3 regions of the Alteromonas sp. ABD4_190 genome follow, and region 3 is predicted to be linked to each of the others. Evidence: predicted binding sites of a transcription regulator. Region 3 holds the regulator's gene; each other region holds the start of a gene.
The links. Region 3 encodes sigma-54, which starts transcription at its own class of promoters, with help from an activator protein. Its sites were predicted from a motif close to GTTGGCACGNNNNTNGNNT; they were not measured.

Region 1 (2,276 bases), 1.8 Mb from region 3:
CAAGGCCAGCCATTAGCATTGCAGAGAATGCAAGGTAAGGGTTAGCTGTTGGGTCAGGGAAACGTACTTCAATACGACGCGCTTTATCGCTAGTTACGTGTGGAATACGAATTGATGCAGAACGGTTACGCGCAGAGTATGCAAGCATTACCGGCGCTTCGAAGCCAGGAACTAGACGCTTGTAAGAGTTTGTAGAAGCGTTGGCGAAGGCGTTGATTGCACGCGCGTGCTTAATGATACCACCGATGTAGTAAAGTGCTTCTTCAGAAAGACCAGCGTATTTGTCACCTGCGAAGATGTTCACGCCGTCTTTAGAGATAGACTGGTGACAATGCATACCAGAACCGTTATCGCCAACAAGTGGCTTAGGCATAAAGGTAGCAGTTTGGCCGTATGCGTGTGCAACGTTGTGTACCACATACTTGTAAACTTGAATTTCGTCAGCTTTCTTAACTAATGTGTTGAATTCACAAGCGATCTCGTTTTGACCCGCTGTCGCTACTTCGTGGTGGTGAGCCTCAATGACAAGACCCATTTCTTCCATAACCATACACATAGCAGCACGAATGTCGTGAGCAGAATCTACCGGAGGTACTGGGAAGTAGCCGCCTTTAACGCCTGGGCGGTGACCCATGTTGCCACCTTCAAATTCTTCACCTGAGTTCCACTTTGCTTCTGAAGAGTCGATCTTGTAGAACGAGCCTGCCATATCTGTGTGGAAACGCACATCGTCAAAAAGGAAGAACTCTGGTTCTGGACCGAAGAAGCATGTGTCGCCGATACCTGTAGATTTCAAGTACTCTTCTGCGCGACGTGCAACAGAACGTGGGTCACGCTCGTAACCTTCCATTGTTGAAGGCTCAACAATGTCACAGCGGATGTTTACTTGTGTTTCTTCTGCGAAAGGGTCTACAACGCAGCTGTCTGCGTCTGGAAGAAGAACCATATCTGATTCGTTGATGCCTTTCCAACCAGCAATTGAAGAACCGTCGAACATTTTACCTTCTTCGAAGAATTCTTCATCAACAACACTTGCAGGAATTGATACGTGTTGTTCTTTACCTTTAGTGTCGGTAAAACGTAAATCTACAAACTTCGCTTCACTTTCTTTAATCAGTTCTAATGCCTTATCTACTGACATCGTGTCCTCCAGGTTTAATGTAAAAATGCGGAATGATCAGCTTCACTCCAACAGTGGCAAAAGTGAAAGCGATTATCATGCCATTTACAAGCAAGCCGAATTTTGCGGCATGGACAGGCATCTATCACTTCCATTTGAATAGCATTGCACTAATAAAGTGCACTGGCGCTCCATAGTGGTGCTTAATTGTTACTTTTATGTCATTTAGCCTAGATCACTTTCTATCACACCACCACCGTCTCTGCTCAATTCGGTGCAATTAATATGTTTATTTTTTAAACTGAAGAGTTAATTCCAATAAAAGTGACATAGGATCAAAAAAAGGTGCGCAAACGTCGAGGTTTTTCTGTACAATCCGCGCAAATTTCTCTATCTGCATTTTTTTGCAACAAATCTAATGCAGACTTATTCGATTCCCGAATTAAGTTGGCATCGATTTACACAGGCTCTATATAAGCATGAATACCACTGATATTAGTAAATTGCGTAACATCGCAATCATCGCCCACGTTGACCACGGTAAAACCACCCTGGTAGACAAACTGTTACAGCAGTCTGGCACCCTTGAATCTCGAGGCGAGCAAGAAGAGCGCGTAATGGACTCGAACGACATCGAGAAAGAACGTGGCATTACCATCCTAGCTAAGAACACAGCGATTAACTGGAACGACTACCGAATCAACATCGTAGATACTCCTGGACACGCTGACTTCGGTGGTGAAGTAGAACGTGTAATGTCAATGGCTGACTCTGTACTTCTACTTGTAGATGCACAAGAAGGCCCAATGCCACAAACGCGTTTCGTTACGCAAAAAGCATTTGCCCAAGGCCTTAAGCCAATTGTTGTTATCAATAAAATCGACAAGCCTGGCGCACGCCCTGATTGGGTAATGGATCAAGTATTCGACCTTTTCGATAACTTAGGCGCAACTGACGAGCAGCTTGACTTCCAAGTAGTTTACGCTTCTGCACTAAATGGCTGGGCATCACACGATGCAGACGCGCCTCAAGAAGACATGACTGCGCTATTTGAAACTATCGTTGAGCAAGTATCTGCGCCAGATGCTGACATCGACGGTCCTTTCCAAATGCAGATTTCTCAGCTTGATTACAACTCATACGTGGGTGTAATCGG
Region 2 (2,276 bases), 1.0 Mb from region 3:
TACCCATCATTAACGAACATTGCCTTTTTGCTTGTGTAAGTGCAACATCTGCGTGATGTTTTTGAGAAAAATAGGCATGTTCCTTTTGCGCAATATCTTTTATATTCGCTTTCAAAAAGATGTTCATAGTACTCACCTCATTATTGTTGACAGGGCACTGTCCATGGATTTGATCAAATGAACTTAACCAAAAGGGTTAATGCGCCTTTAAATCTATGCCTTACCCAAAGACCCTACGCCATGTTTGAATTAATCTGCTTAAACTTAGATAGTTGAACGCATTCTGGGCAAGCTTAAAGAAACCGAACGCCGCAAGACTATTAAGTGCTAATAACACAAGTGGTACCACAACGTAGTGCACGCCAACATTGTGAAGTATAGCGCCTATAGCAATATTTAAAATAAGCCAACAAACTGTACCAACCGCAAATGCTGCGAGGCATGCAAAAACAGTAACGAAAAAACTCTTTTTGACAAGCATGAGTTCACTATTAGTAAGCTCAAGAAATGCAAAGCCTTGTTCTTTTCTCTGAGAGAATGCTTCTTTAAATGCGTTGAATACATCGGAGAAAGACGGATCGGGGTATTGTTGCTGGGTTGACTGCTCGTCAGGTGGCGTTTCTTTGGGTGTACTTTCTCCTGTAGCGTTTTCATGAAACTTCGCCTGCGCCGAAGGCGGCGTCAGGCGAAATGGATTTTCATGGCACGATGTATAACGTGCTTTTTGAAAATCTGGCACTTTCATAATTTTACTTCTTACGTAGAAGCGATGTTACTAGCATGCCTGCTGCAAAAGCGATACCTGCAGTTTGAATAGGATTCTCAATTGCGTACTTACGTACTTTTGATGCCTGCCATTTCTGCTCTGCTAAACGCTTTCTTTCTGACATGTTTTCTGCAGACGATGAGGCTGTGCGACGAATGTTTTCTTCCGCAACGCCAGCACTATCCGCTAATTTGTCAACTGATGCGTGAAGAGTGTCTTTTAGTTGATCCGTTACTGGGTGACTTGGTTCAGCCACACCGTTAGTGCTGTTAGTTTTAACGGTTTGTGATTTAGCTGAAGCTTGTGTAGCCATAATACTCTCCTTAATATTTTGGGTTCACAATAACAGTTGCAACGTGTGTACCAATTAAAAAACCTTTTATTTACAGTTGGATAGCGTTTCTTGCTATTTTGGGGGTGAAAGGTTTGCAAGAGAAACGCGTTATCCTTGCAAACCCCTGTAATATTTTCAAAGTTGTTAAAACAAAAGCCTAGCTTCCATCCACAACAGATGCGAGGTCATCTTTTGAAACGGGTTTAAGTAAAGCACTATCTATTCCAATCGATTCCATCATGTCTTCATCCGCTTCATGCCCGCTAACGATGGTAAGCGTTGCATCTGGCAATTTATCTTTGAGTTCACCAGCTAGGTCATAACCACTGTAATCGGGTAGCGTTAAATCCATTAATATGTGATCAAAGTTGCCGCCTTGTGCGGTGCTAAGTGCATCTAAGCCGCAATGCTCTGTGGTAACTTCATGGCCTAGGTGCACCAAAAATAGCTGCAATAGTTCTGCAGCATCTTCATCGTCTTCAATCACTAAAATACGCTTGCAAGTAGAGGTACTGTCTTCTTTTTTCTGAGACGTGTTTTCTGTTGCTAACTCTGTATTCGTATAGGGTTCAACTCCGTCGCTTGAAGGCATGTTTTCTTCTGGCGCGTAAGGTTTTCGTAAGGGCATGTCAGCAACTTGTGCTTCTACATTGGTAAAAGTGACGTGATCGCCAGGAGGAAGATATTGTGAGAGAAGTTGAGCTAGTGCAAAGCGGTCTATTGGTTTACCTATAACGTCATTAAAACCTTCGCGTATTAGCGACTCTCTTAATCCTTTACGACTGGCTGCGGTGACCGCAATAACGGGAATATCTTTACCATGGCGACGAATAGCGTGTAACGCTTCAATGCCATTCATCACAGGCATGTGAATATCCATGAGAACGAGGTCAAATGGTTGATTGTGTTCATCGGCCTGTAATACAGCTTCCAGTGCCTTAACACCGTTTTCCGCGTAACTAATATCTGCCTGAGACTGACTTACAAGGTGGCCGGTAAGGCGCCGAATTTCTCTTAAGTCATCGACAATCAGCACTCTGCCGGTAACATTTAAATCGATACTGCTAGATTCGACAGGTTGAATCTGGCCAAGCGTTAAATCGACGTTAGGTTGGGAAGAAATGTCACCTGGATTAATATCAAATGTAAACGTGCTGCCTTCCCCCAGTCGAGATG
Region 3 (2,276 bases):
TTTCTGAGGATGCGAATACTTCAGCGCCACTTAAATGAACAGTCGCTTCAGCTTTTTGATTTAATTTTTCAACGTTCAGGATGACATGCACATTAGAAATGTGATCAAAGTGACGTTCAAGTTTGCTGAACTTCGTATCGACATAATTACGCAAAGAGTCGGTGATTTCGACATGATGACCAGTAAGGTTGATTTGCATATTTCGTCTTCCTTATATTATTAAGCCCGTTTAGATAAGGCTTTTGCGTTGGTTCGACGGCGGGATCGATAACGATTCCCGGTATTTTGCTATTGTTCGCCGAGCGACTTTTATGCCTTGCTCGGCCAACAATGAAGCAATCTTGCTATCACTTAGCGGCTTGCTAGGATTTTCCGCAGCCACTAACTTCTTGATCAATGCACGAATCGCTGTAGATGAACACTCACCACCTGACTCGGTTGCTACGTGGCTTGAGAAGAAATACTTCAATTCAAAGATGCCACGGGGCGTATGCATATACTTCTGTGTTGTCACACGCGAAATAGTCGATTCGTGCATATCTACCATTTCTGCGACATCATTTAGCACCATTGGTTTCATCATTTCCGGGCCGTGCTCAAAAAAGCCCATTTGCTGCTGCACAATGCAATTTGCAACCTTCATCAAGGTATCGTTGCGAGATTCAAGGCTCTTTATGAACCACTTAGCCTCTTGCATGTGTGAGCGGATGAATTGTGAATCGCTACTATTCTTGGCACGGCGACTCATTGCTGCGTACGTTTGATTTACGCTTAATTTAGGCAGACTGTCGGGGTTCAGCTCAACCACCCAACGGCCATTTTTCTTGGTTACTGAGACATCAGGAATAACGTACTCAGGCTCTTTAGTAACTAAAGCACTACCTGGGCGAGGATTCAAGGTTTGGAGTAAACGCATTGCTTCGCGCAGCTGATCTTCTTTCAATCGGCTCTTACGCATTAGCGTGCGGTAGTCTTTACTGCTCAGTAAGTCTGAATATTCCTCAATAAGCTGCTTCGCTTCAGCAAGCCACGGTGTGTCTTCTGAAAACTGGCGCAATTGCACCATAAGACACTCTTGAGGTGTACGAGACCCTGAACCAATGGGGTCGAACATTTGAATGCGCTTAAGCACACATTCTATTTCGTCCATTTCGATAGGCTCTTCTAAGTCATCGTCATTAACAGCATCTAAGATATCGTCAAGGGTAACGGTTAAATAACCTGATTCGTCAATCGAATCGATGATGGCTGTAGCGATAGCGCGGTCAGTATCTGAAAAATGAGTGAGGCGCATTTGCCAAAGAAGATGTTCTTGGATGTCTTCAGTGGTTTCGCCTTGGAAGATTTGTTCATCATCGTTAGATGGGCCAGGTGCAGGCGCGGAAGAAGCCGAATAATACTCATCCCAGGTACTGTCGATAGGTAGCTCATCGGGAAGATCATTCTTCTCCAGTGCATCTCCCGCTTCTAGCGTATCGCTCGATGCAGAAGCTGTCGCTTCAGCAGCACTATCGTCACTATCGACATTGTTCTTTTCTACTTGTGGCTCGTCGTTACCTTCCTCCACTTCTAAAAGCGGGTTAGAGTCGAGCGCTTCTTGAATCTCTTGCTGAAGATCAAGCGTAGAAAGCTGCAGCAGCTTAATGGCCTGCTGTAGCTGAGGTGTCATGGTAAGTTGTTGGCTAAATTTTAGCTGTAAAGATGGTTTCATCTACGTCTTATTTAAATGCTCTAAATTAAATATACCAGAGCGAAACTGAAAAATGACAATTCGGTTACACTAACTATAGCCTGAATTGTTCGCCTAGGTATACGTCCCTTACTTTTTGATTACTTAAAACCTGTTCCGCAGTTCCTTGCGCAATAAGCTCGCCATGACTCACAATGTACGCTTTTTCGCAAACGTCCAATGTTTCGCGTACGTTATGGTCCGTGATAAGGATACCAATACCCCTATCTCGCAGATGCTGTATTATCTTCTTTATATCATTAACTGATATTGGATCAACACCGGCAAATGGTTCGTCTAACAAAATAAATTGTGGTTTTGCTGCCAGAGCTCGGGCAATCTCTACGCGACGCCGCTCTCCCCCGGACAAACTCATCCCCGTACTATTACGTATATGGTTGATATTAAATTCATCAAGTAGGGCGTCTGCTTCTTCTTCTTGCTGTTGTGAATTTAAATCTTTACGGGTTTGCAAAATGGCCATGATATTTTCATGTACCGTAAGCTTCCTAAATATTGATGCCTCTTGCGGGAGGTAGCCTATACC

Region 1: the regulator sigma-54 is predicted to act here: its motif matches at 1,208-1,226, upstream of glnA (glutamate--ammonia ligase).
Region 2: the regulator sigma-54 is predicted to act here: its motif matches at 1,116-1,134, upstream of ACXAFM_RS01285 (DUF883 domain-containing protein).

The regions. Positions count from the first base shown of each region.
Region 1 covers NZ_JBSWWN010000001.1:3,050,401-3,052,676, forward strand. The annotation lists gene glnA (glutamate--ammonia ligase) at 1-1,141, opposite strand, end outside; gene typA (translational GTPase TypA) at 1,600-2,276, shown strand, end outside.
Region 2 covers NZ_JBSWWN010000001.1:268,187-270,462, reverse strand. The annotation lists gene ACXAFM_RS01295 (hypothetical protein) at 1-127, opposite strand, end outside; gene ACXAFM_RS01290 (hypothetical protein) at 221-745, opposite strand; gene ACXAFM_RS01285 (DUF883 domain-containing protein) at 750-1,079, opposite strand; gene ACXAFM_RS01280 (response regulator) at 1,258-2,276, opposite strand, start outside.
Region 3 covers NZ_JBSWWN010000001.1:1,289,965-1,292,240, reverse strand. The annotation lists gene hpf (ribosome hibernation promoting factor) at 1-199, opposite strand, end outside; gene ACXAFM_RS05675 (RNA polymerase factor sigma-54) at 230-1,711, opposite strand; gene lptB (LPS export ABC transporter ATP-binding protein) at 1,785-2,276, opposite strand, start outside.